Regions from separate parts of the Pseudomonas cerasi genome, predicted to be linked through region 2. Evidence: riboswitches for the same ligand, from Rfam matches in the RefSeq annotation. Region 2 holds a riboswitch; each other region holds the start of a gene.
The links. A riboswitch is a leader RNA that binds a small molecule or an ion and turns the genes downstream of it on or off. The one in region 2 is predicted to bind cobalamin.

Region 1 (6,949 bases), on a different contig from region 2:
ACCCCGGCATGAATTTCGTAGCCGCTGACCTCGGCGTCTTCCAGGGTCAGACGACCGCGCACATTGCGCAGTTGCTTTTCCGCTTCCAGCACCGTGCTCATTGCCAGTAGGCCAAACCCGGCGCTGGACCCGGCTGCGCCTTCCAGCCCGAGAGGATCGTGCACCTGCTCACCGAGCATTTGCAGGCCGCCGCAGATCCCCATCAGCTTGCCGCCATAACGCAAATGCCGCTCGATGGCGGTGTCCCAGCCATTGTTGCGCAGGTAGTTCAGATCACTGCGCACGCTTTTCGAGCCGGGCAGAATGATCAGGTCCGCAGGAGGAATCGCCTGGCCGGGACCGATGAACTGCAGATTGACCTGAGGGTGCAGGCGCAGCGGGTCGAAATCAGTGTGATTACTGATGCGAGGCAGCACCGGGACCACCACGTTCAGCACATGCTCGACCTTGTCGGTCTGGCGCTGGTCCAGGCCGTCTTCGGCTTCGAGGTGCAGGTCCATCACGTAGGGCAGCACGCCAACCACCGGCTTGCCGGTGCGTGCTTCCAGCCAGTCCAGACCCGGCTGCAACAAGGCGATGTCACCGCGAAAACGGTTGATGATGAAACCCTTGACCCGCGCCTGCTCACTGGGCGACAGCAGCTCGAGGGTGCCGACCAGATGGGCAAACACCCCGCCACGATTGATATCGGCAATCAGCAGCACCGGGCAGTCGACCGCCTCGGCAAAGCCCATGTTGGCGATATCGTTGGCGCGCAGGTTGATCTCGGCCGGAGAACCCGCGCCCTCGACCACGATCACCGGGTAGCTTTCACCCAGGCGCCGATGGGATTCCAGCACCGCCTGCATGGCGATCTCTTTGTAGCCGTGATAAGCCACCGCGTTCATGGTGGTCACTGCACGGCCGTGAATGATCACCTGCGCGCCCGTGTCACTGTTGGGCTTGAGCAGCACCGGGTTCATGTCGGTGTGCGGTTCGAGGTAGCACGCCTGCGCCTGCACGGCCTGCGCGCGGCCGATCTCGCCGCCGTCTGCAGTCACCGCGCTGTTGAGCGCCATGTTCTGCGGCTTGAACGGCACGACCCTGACGCCCTGACGAGTCAGCCAGCGGCACAGGGCCGTCACCAGAGTGCTTTTGCCGGCATCGGAGGTGGTGCCTTGTACCATCAGCGTGCTCATGGGTATTCCTTGCGGTATTCAAGCAGAACATCGTGCAGCCGCAGCCAGTCGGCCTCGTCGCGGGGCAGACCGAAACGCAGACTGGACGACTCGGAGGTGTCACCCTTGAACAGACGCAGCAGCACGCCGCGCCGCGCACAAAACTCATAGAGCGTCTGCGCCTCAGGGGTCACCAGCCATTGGAACAGCGCACAGCCGCCTTGCGGGGTCAGAGCGTAGCGGTCGAGCAACGCCACCAGCCGGTCGCGGGCCTGGTCACAGCGCTCACGTTGACGCGCCTGCCCCTGCTGATCACTGAGGCACACCTGACCGATGATCCGGGTTGGCCCACTGACCGACCAGGGGCCGATTTCCTGCGCCAGCATCCTCAACAGCACCGGCTCGGCCATGACAAAACCGAGCCTCACGCCAGCCAGGCCGAAAAACTTGCCGAACGAACGCAGGACGATCAGCCCGCTGCGCCCCGTTTCGGCCGCCAGGCTCATGCCCGGCGTGTTATCCATGAACGCTTCATCGACGACCAGCCAGCCACCGCGCTCGGCCAGTCGTGCATGCCACTCCAGCAAGCGCTCGGCGCTCAGGTGCAGACCGGTCGGGTTGTTGGGGTTGACCACTACCAGTATGTCCAGGCTGTCGAGGAAGTAGTCGACCTCCTGCTCACCCACCTCACGGACCACGAAACCGTTCTTGCGCCAGGCATGCGCGTGCTCTGCGTAGCAGGGCGACAGAACGCCAACTCGCCCCCCGCTGCGCACCCGCGGCAGTGCCTGAATCGCGGCCTGCGAACCAGACACCGGCAATAACCGGGACACACCGTAATACGCGCAGGCCGCCGCTTCCAGACCATCGTCGGTCTCGGGCAACCGCGCCCAGGCACGCGTCGGAATCTCCGGGATGGGCCACGACCAGGGCGCGATCCCAGTGGACAGGTCCAGCCAGTCGGCTAGCTGAATACCGTAATGCTGCGCCGCCGCGCGCAACCGCCCGCCGTGCTCAAGCATAAAATTCAGCCGCCACGCAGATGACCAGCAGCCATAACCAGACGCCGCGCTGCACCAGTTGCCAGCCGCGATCGATCGAGTCCGCGTCGGCAGGCGCACCCTCACCCAGTTGCGGACGCTGATGCAACTCGCCGTGGTAGATCGCCGCGCCACCCAGTTCGACACCCAGCGCGCCTGCGCCAGCGGCCATCACCGGACCGGCATTCGGACTGTCCCAGGCCGGAGCCTGTGTGCGCCAGCAACGCAGCGCCAGTCGGGTCTTGCCCAACAAGGCGTAAGTCAATGCCACAAGACGTGCGGGAATATAGTTGAGCAGATCGTCGATCTTCGCCGCAGCCCAGCCAAAACGCTCAAAGCGCTCGTTGCGATAGCCCCACATGGCGTCCAGCGTATTGCTCAGCCGGTACAGCACCACGCCGGGCGCACCGGCCACGACAAACCAGAATAACGCTGCGAACACCGCATCGCTACCGTTCTCCAGCACCGACTCGGTGGCTGCGCGGGCGACTTCGGTAGCGTCCAGCTCAGTGGTCTGGCGACTGACCAGATAACCGACCCGCTGACGTGCTTCAACCAGATCATCACTGCGCAGCGCTTGCGCCACCGGCTGAACGTGCTCGCCCAGACTGCGCATGCCCAGCGCGCCATACAGCGCCAGAATCTCGAACAGCCAGCCCACGCCAGGCAACCAGCTCAGCAGCGTGGCCAGCAGCGTCAGCGGCACAACGGTGATGACCCAGGCGGTAACGCCGTGACTGCGCCAGCCACGGCCGCCACTGTTGAAACGCTGCTCGACCCGATTGGCGAAGTTGCCGAACGCCACCAGCGGATGCCATCGTTTTGGCTCACCGAGCAGCGCATCCAGCGCGACCCCGGCGACGCTCAACAGCGCCACACTCATTGATTCACTCCCCATTGATTCTCGTACAGCAGCTCGTGCAGCGGACGCGCCTGCGCCCAGCCTTCCATCACCAGCATTGGCGCAGGATAGAATTCCTTGACCGGCCCCAGGCAAATGATCGCCAGCGGCTTCGCGCCGTCAGGCATGCCCAGCAGTTCGGCCAATGCCTCGGGGTCGAACAGCGACACCCAGCCCATGCCCAGGCCTTCTGCACGCGATGCCAGCCACAGGTTCTGGATCGCGCAGGACAGCGATGCCATGTCCATTTCGGGCAAGGTGCGACGCCCGAAAATGTGTTGCTCACGCCCTTCCATCAGCGCGGCGACCAGCACTTCTGCGCAGTCGTTGATGCCTTCGACCTTGAGCTTCATGAACTCGTCGGTTCGCTCCCCCAGCGCCTCGGCGGTACGAACACGCTCCTCCTCTACCTGCGCCTGCATCCTGCCGCGCAATAGCGGATCGCTGATGCGGATGAAGCGCCACGGCTGCATCAGCCCGACGCTGGGAGCCTGATGCGCAGCTTCGAGCACGCGCGCCAATAGCTCGGGCGCGACCGCACCACCGATGAAGTGGCGCATGTCGCGACGTTCGGCGATAGCGCGGTACACCGCAGCCCGCTCTTCGGGGCTGAACGCTTGCTCGGTCATGGTTTGAACAGCGCCGCAATCGCCCGGGGGCAGGAAGGAAAATAGAAATGCACGTAGGACGCGGTCAGACGACCCAAACGATAGACCGCTTCTGCGCCGCGCCCGCCATTGGGGCTGACGCCACGCGCAATCGGCTGCAGCTCGGTGCTGGTCAGCGAGTGGTGATAGGTATGGCCGTGCAGCGTGCCCTCGGGCAGCTCGACGGCCTGCAAGGCCAGCGCCGCCAGACGCTTCTGCATGACCGCTTCACCGGACAGCAAGCCGACCAGTTCGGCGCGCACGCCCTCGACATCGGTCAGGGCTTCGAGCAAATAGAGCATGCCGCCGCACTCGGCAAGAATCGGCTTGCCGGCAATATGGTGAGCCCTGATCGAAGCCTGCATTGTGCCATTGGCGGCCAACGCCACGTGGTGCAGCTCCGGGTAGCCACCGGGCAGGTACAGGCTGTCGGCCTCGGGAAGCTCGCGATCATGGACCGGCGAGAAGAAACTCAGCTCGGCGCCCATGTTCCTCAGCAGTTCCAGGCTCGCGCCATACAGAAAGGCAAAGGCTTCATCGCGTGCGATGGCAATGCGTACGCCGCGCAGCAGCGGTTCGACATGAACCGGGTCGGGCGCGGTAAAGGTCACGGCCGGCGGCAAAGCCACTTCACAGGTGCTGGCCAGCGCCGCAGCAGCCATGTCCAGACGCACGTCCAGATCATTGAGCTCACTGGCCTGGACCAACCCCAGATGACGGCTGGGCAATTCGAAGCCGACTTCCCGGGACAGTGCGCCGTACCAGCGCAGGCCTTCGGTCAGGCTGTTCTCCAGCAACTGCGCATGGCGTACCGTGCCGACGCGATTGGCCAGCACGCCGGCGAACGGCAGATCAGGCTGATAGCGCGCCAGGCCCAGCGCCAGTGCGCCAAACGTCTGCGCCATGGCCGTGCCGTCGATCACACCGAGTACCGGCACGCCAAAATGCCGGGACAGGTCGGCGCTCGACGGCGTGCCGTCGAACAGCCCCATGACCCCTTCGATCAGAATCAGGTCCGCCTCGTCAGCCGCCTCCCACAACAGGCGACGGCTTTCATCGGCACCGACCATCCACATGTCCAGTTGATAGACCGGCGCACCACTGGCCCGCTCAAGAATCATCGGGTCAAGAAAGTCCGGGCCGCACTTGAACACCCGGACCTTGCGCCCCTGGTTGCGGTGCAAGCGTGCCAGTGCAGCGGTCACCGTGGTTTTGCCTTGCCCGGAGGCAGGCGCAGCGATCAATACCGCCGGACAATCACGCGGGGCTCTCATTGCAATGCGCTCAATGATGAAGGGTTCACAGCTCGATACCTTTCTGCGCACGAATACCGGCCTGAAACGCGTGCTTGACCACGCCGATCTCGGAAACGGTATCGGCCAGGTCGATCAATTCGGCTTTGGCACCGCGGCCAGTCACCAATACATGCTGCATCGGCGGACGTGCCTGCAGGTCGCTGAGCACTTGTTCAAGGTCGAGGTAGCCATGTTTGAGGGCGATGTTCAGTTCGTCGAGCACCACCAGACCAATGGCCGGATCGCGAAGCATTTCCTGAGACACGGCCCAGGCGGCTTCGGCGGCGGCGATGTCGCGCTGGCGATCCTGGGTTTCCCAGGTGAAGCCCTCACCCATTACGTGATAGCGCACCTGCTCGGGGAAACGGCGGAAAAACATTTCTTCGCCCGTGCTGTTGCGGCCCTTGATGAACTGCACCACACCACACTGCATGTCGTGGCCCATGGCGCGGGCGAGCATGCCGAATGCCGAGCTGCTCTTGCCCTTGCCATTGCCGGTCAATACCAGCAGCAGGCCGCACTCGTTGGGCGAGCTGGCGATACGCTCGTCCATGACGGCTTTCTTGCGCTGCATGCGCGCCAGATGGCGTTCGTCGCGTTCGGGGGATTCGTTCATCTGGGTTCTCCGCTCGGGGCAGGCGACAACAGACGGAAGGACAGCACTGGACAGCACGGCAACGCCCTGCACAGAACATCACCCTCCGTGATGTCATTGAGTGATTCAGGCCGGTCTCCGGGCTCATGAGCGGGTCACCCCGGCTGCGCGCCTTCCCATGTCGAAACACAGTGGCGTCAGGCACAGCCTTGACTCATTTACCGTTGCGGGGGCAGCGCCGGGATCGGATCTGTCGACCCACACCGGCTTCCCTGTTTCACTCTGCCAATCGGGGATTGCAGAGCACCTGAAACAAACCGCGAAGGGTAGAGGGTTGGACCGGGAGCGTCAATCGACACCGTCGCCGCGGAACGTGATTGAACCTAGCGGGTTGGCGGTGCCTCTATCAGTTACTGGACCATGCCCTTGTTAATGGAGATCGACAATGTTCAAACTCAGCCCCCACTACGCAGTGTTGCTTCTGGTCGCCGGCGGCCTCGCTGCCTGCGGCGAGTCTTCGAGACTGCAAGTCTCGGATGGAACAGGCCCCTCGCCCAAGCTGCCGGAGCCCAACAAGACGCTGATCCCGACCGTCAACATCGCCCCTGCCGTAGGCTGGGAAAAAGGCGCCAAGCCGGTCGCCGCGCCGGGCACACAAGTGGCTGCGTTCGCCGAAAACCTCGACCACCCGCGCTGGCTGTATGTGTTGCCCAACGGTGACGTGCTGGTCGCAGAAACCAATTCGCCCGCCAAACCGGATGACTCCAAAGGCATTCGCGGCTGGGTGATGGAAAAAGTCATGGGCCGCGCCGGTGCCGGTGTGCCCAGCGCCAACCGCATCACGTTGCTGCGCGACGTAGACAAGGACGGTGTGGCAGAGACGCGCACGGTTTTCCTGCAAAACCTCAATTCGCCGTTCGGCATGACCCTGGTGGGCAACAAGCTGTATGTCGCCGATACCGATCGCCTGATCAGCTTCCCGTATGAATCAGGGCAGACCTCGATCAGCGCGCAGGCGACCAAGGTGGTCGACCTGCCGGGCGGCACGCTCAATCACCACTGGACCAAGAATGTCATCGCCAGCAAGGATGGCAGCAAGCTGTACGTGACCGTGGGCTCCAACAGCAACGTGGCCGAAAACGGCATGGACAAGGAAGAGGGTCGTGCGGCGATCTGGGAAGTGGACGCGGCCACCGGCAACCACCGGATCTTCGCGTCGGGCCTGCGCAACCCCAACGGCATGGATTGGGAGCCGAAGACCGGCAAACTGTGGACGGCGGTCAACGAGCGCGACGAGATCGGCAGCGATCTGGT
Region 2 (6,949 bases):
CCCTGACGACTTCGACATACCCGAAGGCGGTTTGCACATCCGCTGGCCGGACCCGCCGCTGGCTCAGGAGGCCCGACTCAATACCTACAAGATCTACGCCGCCAGGGCCTTCGCGCGCGCCAACCAGTTGAACAAGGTGGTGATCGATTCTGCGCAACCCCGGCTGGGCATCATCACCACCGGCAAGTCCTATCTGGACGTGCGGCAGGCCCTCGAAGAGCTGGGTATCGATCAGGAGCTGTGCGAGAAGGTCGGGATTCGCGTGCTCAAGGTCGGCATGAGCTGGCCGCTGGAACCGGTGTCGGTGCACGATTTTGCCGAAGGGCTGGACGAAATTCTGGTGGTCGAGGAAAAACGCAGTGTCATTGAAGACCAGTTGACCGGTCAGCTCTACAACTGGCCTGTTGAACGGCGGCCAGTGGTGGTCGGCGAGTTCGATGAGCAGGGCCGTTCACTGCTGCCGAACCTCAGTGAGCTGACCCCGGCGATGATTGCCAGGGTGATCGCCAAACGCCTCGCGCCGTTCTACAGCAGCCCGCAGATCGACGCGCGCCTGCAGTTTCTCAGCGACAAGGAGCAAGCGTTGCAGGCGCCGCTGTTCACCACCCAGCGCACCCCGCATTTCTGCTCCGGCTGCCCGCATAACACCTCGACCCGGGTTCCGGAGGGCAGTCGCGCCCTGGCCGGGATCGGCTGCCATTACATGACCATCTGGATGGATCGCGAAACCGATACGTTCACCCAGATGGGCGGCGAGGGCGTGACCTGGATCGGTCAGGCACCGTTCACCGAAACTCCGCACGTTTTCCAGAACCTGGGCGACGGTACCTATTTTCACTCGGGGCACCTGGCGCTGCGTGCGGCAGTGGCCTCCAAGGTCAACATTACTTACAAGATTCTCTACAACGATGCGGTGGCCATGACCGGTGGCCAGCCGATCGACGGCGTGCTGCGCGTCGATCAACTGAGCCGTCAGGTGTTCAACGAAGGCGTGCTGCGCATCGCGCTGGTTTCCGACGAGCCGGACAAGTACCCGAGTCGTGAGGACTTCGCGCCGATTACCACCTTTCATCATCGGCGCGACCTGGACAGCGTGCAGCGCGAGTTACGCGAGTTCAAAGGCGTGTCGGTCATCATCTACGACCAGACCTGCGCCACCGAAAAGCGCCGCCGTCGCAAACGCGGCACCATGCCTGACCTGGAAAAGCGCGCGTTGATCAACCCGGCGGTGTGCGAAGGCTGCGGCGACTGTGGGGTGAAATCCGGATGCCTGTCTGTGCTGCCCAAGGAAACGGCACAGGGGCGCAAGCGCGAAATCGATCAGAGCGCCTGCAATAAGGATTTCAGTTGCGTCGAGGGTTTCTGCCCAAGCTTCGTTACGGTGCATGGCGGCAAACTGCGCAAGCCTGTGTTGCCCAAGCAGGTCGAGGCGTTCGCGCGTCTGCCAGAACCGGCACTGCCGTCGCTCGACAGGCCGTTCAATATTCTCCTGCCGGGTGTCGGCGGCACAGGGGTGACCACCGTCGGCGCGATGCTGGGCTATGCCGCGAATCTGGAAGGCAAGGGCTGCAGCGTGCTTGATCAGGCCGGTCTGGCACAGAAATTCGGTCCGGTGGTCAGCCATATCCGCATTGCCGCGCGCCAGGAGGATCTGTTCGCCGTGCGTATCGCCGCCGGTGAAGCGCACCTGCTGCTCGGCTGTGACTTGCTGGTGGCTGCCGGCCCGGATGCGATCGCCAAGCTCGACAGCAAGATTTCCCATGCGGTGGTCAACAGCCAGCAAACACCGACCGCCGAGTTCACGCGCAATCCGGATGCCGTGTTCCCGGCCGAGGCCATGAAGCAGACCATCATCGAGGCGGTCGGCGCGGCGAAGACCCACTTTGTCGAAGCCACCTCGCTGGCCACCCGATTGATGGGCGACAGCATCGCCAGCAACCTGTTCATGCTCGGCTATGCGTTCCAGCTGGGCCTGATTCCATTGACCTCGGCGGCCATCGAGAAGGCCATCGAACTCAACGGCGTTGCGGTCAACCTGAATCAGCAGGCGTTTCTCTGGGGCCGTCGTACCGCGCATGATCCCGCCGCCGTGGAGGCCTTCGTCAATCCGCAAGACAAGGTCAGCGAGCCGCAACCGATGGACCTTGATCAGCGTATCCAGAGCAACGTCGATGCCTTGAAGCAGTATCAGAACGCGGCTTACGCCAAGCGCTATCTGGCGTTGGTGCAACGCGTACGCGACAGCGAATCGCGGGCGTTCCCCGGTCAGCAGCCGACGCTGACCGAGGCTGTGGCGTTCAATTACTTCAAATTGCTGGCGTACAAGGACGAATACGAAGTGGCGCGGCTGTACAGCAACGGCGAGTTTGCCCGCCAGTTGCAGGCGCAGTTCGAAGGTGACTATCGACTGGAGTTTCATCTGGCACCGTCGTGGCTGGCCAAGCGCGACCCGCACACGGGCCTGCCACGCAAACGCAGCTTTGGCCCGTGGATGCTGCGCGCTTTCGATGTGCTGGCGGCGTTCAAATTTCTCCGTGGTACGGCGCTCGATCCGTTCGGTCGCAGCCTTGAGCGTCAGCAGGAGAGGGCGCTGATTGATCGCTATGTCAGCGATGTCGAACTGATCCTGCAGCACCTTCAGGCGCAGAATCGCCACACCGCCTTGAGTCTGGCACGCCTGCCGGAACGCATTCGCGGCTATGGCTACATCAAGGAAAGCGCCATGAAAGCAGCTGCCGTGCAGGCCGATATTCTGCGCAAGAGCCTGGAAAGCGGCGAAGTGGCCGCGCCGAAGCTGTATGAGGCGGCTGCCTGAGGAGGGCAATACCAATCAGCGTGCCAGCTCAGCGTTGGCACGCTTTTCATTACGCAATGCGATCGTCGTGCCGCGTAGAGGTACTGACTACACCGGCCTGAACAGGTGGGCATGCCCGGCGCGGTACAGCGAGGACTCGCTGAAGGTGTCATCGGCAAGCACACGTCCGACCAGAATCAGCGCTGTACGGCGAAAGCCCTTGGCCTGTACCTTTTCCTGAATATCCGCCAGCGTGCCAACGGCCCAGTCCTGATCCGGCCAGCTGGCGCGGTGCACCACGGCAATCGGGCAGTCGGCGCCGTAATGTGGCACGAGCTCTTCGACGATCCGCTGCAGGTTGTTCACCCCCAGATGAATCGCCATCGTTGCCCGATGGCTGGCCAGACTGGCCAGTTCCTCGCCGCTGGGCATTGAGGTCTTGTCGGCATAGCGGGTCAGAATCACGCTTTGCGAAACGTCCGGCAGGGTCAGCTCGACGCCCAGCAATGCAGCGCAGGCAGCGGTCGCGGTCACTCCCGGAATGATTTCGAACGGAATGCCCAGTTCGCGCAGATGGCGGATCTGCTCGCCGATAGCGCCATACAGGCTCGGGTCTCCGGAGTGCACGCGTGCGACATCCTGGCCCTGTGCGTGTGCGCGCTTGATCAGCTCGATGATCTGCTCCAGATGCAGCTCGGCGCTGTTGGTCACCTGCACGGCCTGATGACCTTCCAGCACAGCGAGGGGGACCAGCGAGCCTGCGTAGATAATGACCGGGCAGTTGCGAATCAGGCGTTGTCCCTTGACGGTGATCAGCTCCGGATCGCCAGGGCCTGCGCCGATGAAATAGACAGTCAATGAATTCTCCGGGGTGAATGAGCGCGGGGAGATTATCCGCTGTGCGCAGGGCTGATTGCCAAGGCAAATGTGGCCTGCGCGCTTTTCTGTCGTTCTATCAGCAGCGTGGCCGTACCGTCTCCCAGTTGCGCCGCCAGTGCCAGGGCCGAGCCTTCGGCGACGCCATGACAGCCAGTGCTCTGGAAGACCTGCGCAGAGCGGTGCGTCAGGTGCAGTTCCCACGCTACCAGTTGCGCGGCGTTGAAGCATACCAGTGGCACTGCCAGTTGCCCGGCCAGCTCAAGCAGACCGGGCTCGGTTTGTTTCAGGTCGATGGACGCCAGCGCGGTCACCCGGGCAATGTCCAGCTCAAGTGCCTGCAGGCTTTGCTCAAGCAGATCGCGCAACAGCGCAGCCGAGCAGCCGCGCCGACAGCCCAGCCCGGCGACCAGAGGTGCGCCGGGTTGAAGGGTAACTGGATCAGGCCTGATGCAGGTCGACATGGTCGGCGTGCACATCGTTTTTGCGGAACAGCCAGGCACTGATCAATCCCAGAGCGACCCAGAACAGCGCGTTGGTCAGCAGCGAGGCCATCATGAACTGCGATTCCAGAGCCTCGGGAGCCAGGCTTTCATGGACCAGCGGCTGTGGCGCGCCAAGCACATGCGGGACCAGCAGAATCGCCACACCCAGTGCTTTGAGCAGCCAGTTCTGGCCGAACACCAGCAAGGCCAGCCCGACGGCAGTCGACGCAGCAGCGCCGAGCCACCATAGCTGACGCTGACTCAACTCGGCGGCGGCCGTGCCTGGCAGTTCGGGTGGCAGGCCAAGGGTCGGGGCCAGCACGAACACGGCAAAACCGGCCAGCCCCCACCATGCGCCTTGCACGGTGCGACCCGGTGCCCGCAGGGTGTAAAGCCCGGCAAGCATCAGCGCAAAGCCCACCGCGACCACCAGGTTGCCGCCGGTGGTGGACAGCACACGCTGCCAACCGTTTTCGGGCTCCCAGGCCGCTTCTTCATGGGCATGGCTGTGTTCGGCCAACGCGCCGTCCGTGTGCTGATGCAGTTGCTCGGCAGGCGCGTTTTCGTAGGTCTCGGCCTGCTGGATCAGCGGCACCACCCACAGGCTTTGCAGCAGGGTCAGCAGCAGGGCGGCGAGCAGGCCGGTGAAACCTGCGGTGTAGGCGATTCGCTTGAACATTGTGTGGCCCTCAATGGCAAGGAAAGGCAGCGCTGTGACGGGTGTCGTGTGCCGCGTTGTGCACGGCCGCGATGTGCGAGAAACCGGCGAAGTACACCAGGCAGGCGCCGAGAAGCGCAGCGCTGATGGCGGCTGTCAGGCGTTGAGTGCGTGTGGAGCTGGGCGCGGCGGCGTGGCTGCTGATGGTCGACATGGCGTTCCCTCTTGTTGGTAATCGGCAAGTGGGCAACGCGCAAAAGAGCCTGCCGGCAGATGCCGGAGGTTTCAACTGCGCCCGCCCACCGCGGGTTTGTCATTGCAAGCATATCGGGCCGGTCTCCGGGCTCGCGAGGGGCCAGGACGTCAGTGCGTCAAAGCCTGCAAGGTCACCTTCCCATGCCAGCGGCACAGTGGATCAGACCTACTCTCGCTTACCGTTGCGGGGGCAGCACCGGACTTGCTCGACAACGCGAGCGCACCGGTTTCCCGTTTCACCCCGTGAGGGGCACCCGAAACAAGGCGCACAGGAGAGCATGGGCGGCAGGGCAGCGTCAATCTGAACGATTGACCTGTCTGCAGTCACTGCGTAGCCTTGCTGACTCGAGGTTCTCCCTGGGTAAAACATCACCCAGTGGAGCTAAGACGGGAATGCGGTACAAGCCGCAGCTGCCCCCGCAACTGTAAACGGTCATGTTCATTGCACAGCCACTGCTGCGGCGGGAAGGCGCGATGAATGCGTGTCGGCGTTTCTCACTGCCTGCCGCACGCCGCCGTGAGCCAGGAGACCTGCCTCGAACGGGCCGCACATGCTGCGGCCCTGGAGAATTCTCACTACAACCGGGCGGGGTGATCCGGTGGCGATCCGATCTGCGTGTCCTGCATGCGGTTCTCGTCCTGTTTGCCCGCCGCATTGCCAAAGGGCACCTGATGAAAACACTGGCCAAGCTTCCCGTCACCATCGTCACCGGCTTCCTCGGCTCGGGCAAGACCACCCTGTTGCGGCACATGCTCGACAACGCCGAAGGGCGGCGCATTGCGGTCATCGTCAATGAGTTCGGCGAGCTGGGCATCGACGGAGAAATCCTCAAGCAGTGCACGATCGGCTGCACCGAAGAAGAAGCCAACGGCCGGGTGTACGAACTGGCCAACGGCTGCCTGTGCTGCACCGTGCAGGAAGAGTTCTTCCCGGTCATGCGCGAACTGGTCGCGCGCCGTGGTGATCTGGACCATATCCTGATCGAAACCTCGGGGCTGGCGCTGCCCAAGCCGCTGGTCCAGGCTTTTCAATGGCCGGAAATCCGCAACGCCTGCACGGTCGATGCGGTGATTACGGTGGTCGACAGCCCGGCGGTACTGGCTGGTACTTTCGCTGCCTTCCCTGATCAGGTCGATGCGCAGCGCAAACTTGATCCCAACCTGGACCACGAGTCGCCCCTGCACGAACTGTTTGCCGATCAACTGGCCAGCGCTGATCTGGTGATCCTCAACAAGGCCGACATGATCGACGCCGAAGGTCTGGCGACGGTGCGTGCCGAAGTTGCCGAAGAGTTGCCGCCTGCCGTCAAGGTGATCGAAGCCAGCAGTGGTCGCCTGCCGATCAGCGTGTTGCTGGGTGTCGGTGCCGAGTCCGAACTGCATATCGATGCGCGCAAGACCCACCATGATCACCACGACGATGACGATCATGATGACCACGATCACGACGCGTTCGATTCGATATCCCTGAAACTGCCGCAAGCTGACGAGAAAGTCCTGCTCGATGCACTGAATCAGTTGGTGGTGCAGCACGGCATTCTTCGTGTGAAGGGCTTCGCGGCCATTCCCGGCAAGCCGATGCGCCTGCTGATTCAAGGTGTCGGGACGCGTTTCGACAAGCACTTCGACCGCGCCTGGCGTGCCGATGAAGAGCGTGCCACACACTTGGTGCTGATTGGTCAGGAGCTGGATGCCGCAGCCCTGCAAGCGCAACTCAACGCTGCGATTGCCGGCTGACCCATGCATTTACTGAGAACCCAGCCCGGCGGTTTCGTACCTGACGACAATATTGCCGATCTGGGCCAGACCCCGGCCGAGCTGGTGATTCTCTGCAGCGGCGACTCCAGCCTGGCGCTGCTGGCCGAAGCTGCCCGGCAGCTC
Region 3 (6,949 bases), 120 kb from region 2:
CACCGGACAAGGTGTGCCAGGCGCGTTTTTTCAGGTGCAGCATGTCCACATCCTGCAGCGCCTGGCGAACGATTGCATCGTCCTCGGAGCTCCACGGCTCGAGTGCCGACAGCCAGGGCGTGCGGCCCAGTTCGACGGCATCCAGCACGGTCACGGCGTCGCTGGTTTCAGCCTGCTGCTCGACCACCGCCAGCAGGCGCGCCACGTCCCTGCGGCTCAAGGCCTCAAGTGCTCGCCCGCCCAGGCTGACCGAGCCGCTGACCGGCTTCTGAATACCGGCCAGTAGCTTGAGCAGGGTGGATTTGCCCGAGCCGTTGGGACCGACCACGGCCAGGGTTTCACCTGCGGCAATGCTCAGGTCGACATCGCGCAGCAGCGCTGCGCCACGTACCGAATAACCCAGACCGGAACAACCGAGTACCGGTGCACTGAGCGGATGAGGTAAGGCATTCATCGCGTGCTGTTGCCCCGGATAAGAATCAAAGCGAAGACCGGTGCGCCGATCAGTGCGGTAATCACCCCGATCGGCAGCGCCTGCCCCTTGATCAGGGTGCGCGAAAGGATATCGGCAGCGATCAGAAACAGTGCGCCGCTCAAGGCGCTCAACGGCACCAGCCGGGCGTGCCGGACACCGACCAGCATCCGCACCGCGTGCGGGATCACCAGCCCGACGAAGCCGATGGAGCCGACAATCGAGACCATCACCGCGGTGACCAGCGCAGCGCTGGCGATCAGGATGATCTGCACGCGCCGTACCGCGATCCCCAGTGATGCCGCCGAGTCGCTGCCGAAGGTGAACGCGTCCAGCGCTCGCCGGTGCCAGAGGCACACCAGCAGGCCTGCCAGTACTGTCGGCACAGCCAGCCAGACCGAGTGCCAGCGCACACCGCTGAGGTTACCCAGCAGCCAGAACATGATGCCGCGTGCCTGCTCGGAGCTTGCCGATTTGGTGATCAGAAACGAGGTCAGGGCATTGAACAGTTGCGACCCGGCGATCCCGGCCAGAATGATCTGCCCGGCTGCCGTAGTGCCGCGTGAGGAATGCGCCAGCAGGGCGACCAGCGAAAACGCCGCCACGGCCCCGACAAAGGCGCCTGCCGACATTGAGATCGCACCTGCACCAAAGCCCAGAATGGCGACCAGTACCGCGCCGGTCGAAGCCCCTGCGGAAATCCCCAGCAGATACGGGTCTGCCAGCGGGTTGCGCAATAACGATTGCAACACCACACCACAGATCGCCAGCCCGGCCCCGCAGGCCGCCGCGACAATGGCGCGGGTCAGCCGGTAGTTCCAGACGATGCCTTCGTCTATAGGGTCGAGTACATAGCCAGCGCCCCAGAGTTTGTTGGCCAGCACCTGGAAAACCACGTTCAGGCTGATCGAGGTTTCGCCGATCGCGGCTCCGATCATGATCGCCAGCACCAGCACTGCCGAGACCCAGAGCACATGAACCAACGCTATCGGCAATCTCATTTGGCAGCGTTGAAACGGTTGGCGGCGTCAGCCAGTTCCTCGAACCCGGTGAACAGGCGCAGGCCCGCCTGCATGCCCTCGGCGTCGATGATCACGATCCGGTCATGCTTGACCGCGTCCATGTTGCGGGTCACCGGGTCGGTCTTGAGGAATTCGATTTTTTTCAGGTAATCGTCGGCCGGGAAGCGGCGGCGATCCATGCGCGCGATGACCAGAATGCTCGGGTTGGCTTTGGCGATGGTTTCCCAGCCCACAGTCGGCCATTCCTCGTCGGACTGAACGATATTGCGCATGCCCAGGCTGTTGAGCATGAAGTCCGGAATGCCTTTGCGGCCGGCCACGAAAGGGTCGCTGGCGAGGTCGGAGCTGGAGAACCAGAACAGCGCCGAGACGTCATTGGCCTTGTTCTGCCGGACGTTGGCGATCGCTGCGCTCAGGCGGGCCTTGAGGTCGGCAACCAGCGCGTCGCCGCGATCCCGCACATCGAAAATCTGCGCCAGTTGCTCGATGCTCTTGTAGATGGTGTCGATGCGGAACGGCTCCAGGCGTGTGCCATCGGCACCGACCAGATTGTCCTTGCCTTCGCAGTCGGACGGCAGGATGTAGGTGGGTATCTTCAGGTCATGGAACTGCTCGCGGGTGCCGACCACGCCCTGTTTGCCGACCATCCACTCCAGTTGCACGGCCACCAGTTCCGGTCGCTTGCCAATCACTGCCTCGAAACTGGGCTCGTTGTCGGCCAGGCGCTCGACCTTGTCGTTCTGCGCCTTGAAGCGTGGCAATACATTGTTGAACCACAGGGAAGTGCCGACCAGTCTGTCGCCCAGGCCCAGTTCGTAAAGCATTTCGGTGCCGGCCTGGCCAATGGTGACAGCCTTGGTCGGCGCATGCTGGAAGGTCAGGGTCGCGCCACAGTTTTCAAGGGTCAGCGGGTACTGAGTGGGGGCGGCGAGGGCCAGGGTGGACAGCGTCAGGCTGGCAGCGAATGCGGCGAGGCGGGGCAGCGACATGAAATGCGGTCTCCGTTGGAGCAGGTGCCAGGGCGCAATGCACATCAGGAAACACATCCCCGGATGATCACCGGGCACGACAGGAAATGCCGACGCGTGCGGATGTCCTTCCCGGACACCCCGCCGGTTAGTGGATTGAAGCGGGTCGGCAGGTCTCCTGACTGACACGTCATCGCCAGGCTCCGGCCTTCCCGGATCACGATCCAGTGGCAGTCATGGAGCAGGCTCGGTGCCTACAGTTGCGGGGGCAGTTTCGTTTTTCGCCTGGTGAGAAAGGCGTGCGAATTCCCTGTTAGTTCCTCTCGGAAACCGACGCGCGGCATGGTAAACGATAAGCGTTTTAGTGGCTAATCCTTTGCGCACAGCTGCTGCAGCACACGGTCTGTGGGTCCAAAACCGTCCCGATGGGCACTGAACTTTCGGGAAAAACGCTTAAATTATCTTCATGTTCACGTCCGTAAAACCGCAAAGGCCCATTCCAGAGCGTTCGCGTGAAAAACATGGCGCTGGGCCACAACACGTTTTTCACATCTTCTTCACCGCATCGGGACGATGCTGAACCTATCTTGCCTGCACGGGAGCGGCACAGACCTCGGGCACTCCCTGGGTCAACGCCACACATAGGTTCATGGCAGGAGTGGTCCCTTGACCGACACGATAATCAACAAGAATGTACTTCCCCGTTCGGGCACCAGTCAGCGCTACAAATTGCATCGGCACATCGTATCGATGTCCGTTGCCGTCGTGCTGACGGCTATCTGTGCATGGTTCTACTCGGCGTTCTCAGGCGTGCATGTGGTGGACCTGGGGGTCGGCAGCAACCTGAGCGTTTCCGGCCTTCGCGAGCACTGGCGGCAAGGCAATGTGGTGGTGATGATTCGCCACGCCGAACGCTGTGACCGCTCGAGCAACCCGTGCATGAGCGACGCCGACGGCATTACCTCCAACGGCCGCGACGCCGCTCTGGCGGTGGGCGCCGGGTTGCAGAAAATGGGTATGGACCACGCGCGCATTATCGCCAGCCCCAAGACCCGCACGCAACAGACTGCGCAACTGTTGGCCGGGCACGCGGTGGCTGGCCAGGACTGGATCAACGACTGTGACAGCGGCTTCATGAAAGCGGTGCAGGCCCACAAGGTCAGCGGCGAGAACATGGTGCTGGTGACCCACAGTGGCTGCATCGATCAGTTCGAGCGCAAGGTCGGCGTACCTGGCGGCGAGCGCTCCAGTGAGTACGCCCAAGCGTTTTTCGTAAAAATAGACGGCAGCCATCCGCCGAAAATCCTCGGCTCCCTGAATGCCGGGCAATGGGCAAACCTCAACAGCGAGCAATTCAATTGACGACATCTTCCAGCGCCAGGCTGCGGTTCTACGGCATCAACCTGGGTGTACCGGTGTTTTTCGCGTTACTGGTCTTCGTCACCTTCGACCTGACCACGATCGACCGGCAACTGAGTGACCTGTTTTTCGATTCGACGGCCGGGGTGTTTCCCATCGGCCAGAGCCATCTGTTCGAGAACATCACGCACAGATGGGCGCGGATCCTTCCGAACTGGACCGGAGAGCTGGCGATCATTGGTGCGATGCTGTCCTTTGTCTGGCCGTTGCTGGAAAAATATGATGATTCGCGCCTCGCGAGGCGGCTGACGGGCTCTCGGTTGGGCACCTTCCTGCGCTTTGCACGCAGGCACCGGCTGGACTTCTTTTTCGTCATCGTTGCCTTTGCGCTGAGCACCGCTATGATCCATTACCTGAAAAGCCATACCAGCGTTTACTGTCCTGTCGAGACTACCTTGTACGGTGGCAGTCAGGCGCACATCGAGTGGTTCAGGAACTTCAACCTGCTGCACGAGGCCGGCGCCGGGCGATGCTGGCCGGGCGGTCACGCGTCAAGCGCGTTCAGTCTGCTGGCCCTATACTTCGTGGCTCGTCGCTATTGCTGGCGGCATTCGAATACTCTGCTGGCGACCATTCTGCTGCTCGGGATGATTTACGGCACCACGCGGGTGCTGCAAGGCTGGCACTTCATGTCGCACACCTTCTGGGCAGGTATTGTGGTGTGGCTGAGCACGTTGCTGGTTGCCTTGTGCTTCTATGGCCGATCGAGGTTGCAACAGCCGATTCGCCAGGCGTTGGCCGTCAACAAACCTGATGCATTCGTCACTCGACCTGCAGACGCACTGGCGACAGGTTCCCGGTCGGCCGGGTAGAACAACAACAAGGCGCGGCAATGAACATTCTGGTTATTGAAGACCATCGTGATATCCACGATAACCTGCTGGAATTCTTCGAGCTCAGGGGGCATGCGGTAGAAGGGGCGCTGGACGGCCTGAGCGGGCTGCATCTGGCCGCGTCGAAACGCTTCGATGCGATCATTCTCGACATCATGCTGCCCGGCATCGACGGCAACCAGATCTGCCACAGCCTGCGCCAGTATTCGAAGTCGGAAGTCGCGATTGTGATGCTCAGCGCGCGCGATGAACTGGATGATCGGCTCACCGGTTTCAAGGTGGGGGCCGACGACTACATCACCAAGCCGTTTGCAATGTCCGAAGTGCTCGCCAGGGTAGAAGCGATCGTTAGCCGACGGCAGCGCCAGGACAACCGGATGATGGTGGTTGCCGACCTGCAGTTCGATCTCGACACCCTGGAGGTCACCCGCAAAGGCGTGCCTTTGAAGCTCAACCCGACCAACATGAAGCTATTGGAACTGCTGATGCGCAAAAGCCCGCATATCGTCAAGCGGGCCGAGCTGGAAGAGGCGCTTTGGGGCCGTGATGCCCCGAACAGCAGCAGTTTGCGCAGCAACATCCATGTGCTCAGGCGGGTACTGGATGGCGGGCACGACACGCCGTTGCTGCACACGGCCCATGGCCTGGGTTACAAGCTGTGCGCGCAGCGCTGAGGCGGACTCATTCGAAGTTGAACAGGCGCTGGATCAGGGTCGGTGTGCTGCCGGTCCAGCGTTTGAATGAGCGGCGGAAATTGGCCGGGTCGTTGAAGTTCAGGTAGTCCGCCACAGCTTCGTTGCTCATCCCCTTGATCTGATACAGGTACAACGCGACGTGCTTGCGCGCCAGGTCGTGCTGCGCCTGAAAGTGCGTGCCGTGCTTGTGCAACTTGCGCTTCAGCGTGGCCGGGCTCATGGCGAAAGCGTGAGCGACCTGTTCCAGGCTGGTGGCCTGTCGCACATGTTCACGCAGGTGCTGGTGCAAGCGGTCCAGTAGGCTGAACGACATGCCCAGCGCGGCGAGTTGCCCGTCGGCTTCCTGCTGCGCGACCTGCACGGCAATGGGCGATGCGCCAGGCCAGGCATGGGTAAGGTAATGCCTGGGCAGGCGCATCATGTTCAGCGGGCGGCCAAATGCCGTGTTTTCGCCCAGATGAACCCAGTACTGCTCGATGTAGCGTGGCTCTTCGTGACAGAAACTGCATTCCCACGGCAAACGCTCGCCGCTCAGCGACTGACTCATCGCCACCAGTGCGGTCATGCCGGCTTCGAGCAGGAAGCGTTGCTGTTCACCTGCACCACAACTGTCCAGCCAGTAGAGATAGGCGAACTGTTCGTCCAGCTCCAGACGCGGTATCAGCAGCGGGCTGAGCAGCGCCTGTTGGCGGATCAGTATCTCCAGCGCCTGATGCAGGTTTTGCGCATGACGCAGCGCGTGACTGGCCGCGCCGTAGTGGCCGGGAAACAGCCGCTGGCCGAACAGGAAGCTGGTGTCGTCGGCTTCCATCTGACGTTGCGCGTTACCGATCAGGACGAAAAACTGTTGCGGGCTCAGGCGCGTCTTGCCCGCAACGATGTCCTCGTAAAACAGCCCGGTGCCTTTGAGCAGGCGATGGCTGTCAATGCCGCGCGACAAGGCCAGATCAATCAGCGTTGCCGGCTGGTAGTGGCCGGGGATGAAGCGGCTGTCGATTTCATACCAGTCACTTTTAAGCGTCATGGCAGGCGCTCAGGCAGTGCAGGTCAGAGGGCGTCGGGCGCGAGCCAGCGACAGATTGAGGCGGCGCAGCAGGTTGTCCGGCGTTTCATTGAGTGCCATGACGACCGCCACGCTGGCCGACAGGTGAATGCGTTCGCCCTGTTGGCGGGTCTTGTGCGCCAGACTGGCGACCGCCTGCTGCAACTCAAGCGCCAGCAGCTTTGCCTGGCTTTCTCCGGTGTTGGGCAACAACACCACGAAACGGTCGCCAGCCAGACGGCAGAGCAGGTCCTGACGGCGCAGATTGAGCACCAGCAAGTGGCTGAGCGCCGACAGCACCTCATCGCCTTCGGCATGCCCGAAGGCATTGTTGATCGCGCTGAAACCATCCACGTCCAGCGCCAGCAGCGACAGCGGCTGCTGTTGGCAGACACTCTGTTCCAGGCTGACCACCAGTTGGCGCTTCAGGTAGTCGGCGCTGCCCAGCGGGGTGAGTTTGTCGTACAACCGGTGCTCCCGGAAGCCGCGCTCGCGTTT

Region 1: another riboswitch for cobalamin. It lies ahead of cobO (cob(I)yrinic acid a,c-diamide adenosyltransferase); the one in region 2 lies ahead of PI739_RS20575 (CbtB domain-containing protein).
Region 3: another riboswitch for cobalamin. It lies ahead of PI739_RS21060 (ABC transporter substrate-binding protein); the one in region 2 lies ahead of PI739_RS20575 (CbtB domain-containing protein).

Annotation. Positions count from the first base shown of each region.
Region 1 covers NZ_JAQJVM010000002.1:512,802-519,750, forward strand. The annotation lists gene PI739_RS11495 (cobyric acid synthase) at 1-1,178, opposite strand, end outside; gene cobD (threonine-phosphate decarboxylase CobD) at 1,175-2,179, opposite strand; gene cbiB (adenosylcobinamide-phosphate synthase CbiB) at 2,172-3,080, opposite strand; gene bluB (5,6-dimethylbenzimidazole synthase) at 3,077-3,727, opposite strand; gene PI739_RS11515 (cobyrinic acid a,c-diamide synthase CobB) at 3,724-5,019, opposite strand; gene cobO (cob(I)yrinic acid a,c-diamide adenosyltransferase) at 5,045-5,656, opposite strand; cobalamin riboswitch at 5,748-5,961, opposite strand; gene PI739_RS11525 (PQQ-dependent sugar dehydrogenase) at 6,081-6,949, shown strand, end outside.
Region 2 covers NZ_JAQJVM010000003.1:1,123,535-1,130,483, reverse strand. The annotation lists gene PI739_RS20595 (indolepyruvate ferredoxin oxidoreductase family protein) at 1-2,815, shown strand, start outside; gene cobM (precorrin-4 C(11)-methyltransferase) at 2,903-3,652, opposite strand; gene PI739_RS20585 (cobalamin biosynthesis protein) at 3,685-4,134, opposite strand; gene PI739_RS20580 (CbtA family protein) at 4,112-4,834, opposite strand; gene PI739_RS20575 (CbtB domain-containing protein) at 4,845-5,027, opposite strand; cobalamin riboswitch at 5,127-5,341, opposite strand; cobalamin riboswitch at 5,400-5,621, shown strand; gene cobW (cobalamin biosynthesis protein CobW) at 5,741-6,805, shown strand; gene cobN (cobaltochelatase subunit CobN) at 6,809-6,949, shown strand, end outside.
Region 3 covers NZ_JAQJVM010000003.1:1,246,581-1,253,529, reverse strand. The annotation lists gene PI739_RS21070 (ABC transporter ATP-binding protein) at 1-454, opposite strand, end outside; gene PI739_RS21065 (FecCD family ABC transporter permease) at 451-1,473, opposite strand; gene PI739_RS21060 (ABC transporter substrate-binding protein) at 1,470-2,483, opposite strand; cobalamin riboswitch at 2,614-2,812, opposite strand; gene pmrG (lipopolysaccharide core heptose(II)-phosphate phosphatase PmrG) at 3,129-3,824, shown strand; gene PI739_RS21050 (phosphatase PAP2 family protein) at 3,791-4,693, shown strand; gene PI739_RS21045 (response regulator transcription factor) at 4,714-5,388, shown strand; gene PI739_RS21040 (AraC family transcriptional regulator) at 5,396-6,433, opposite strand; gene PI739_RS21035 (GGDEF domain-containing protein) at 6,443-6,949, opposite strand, start outside.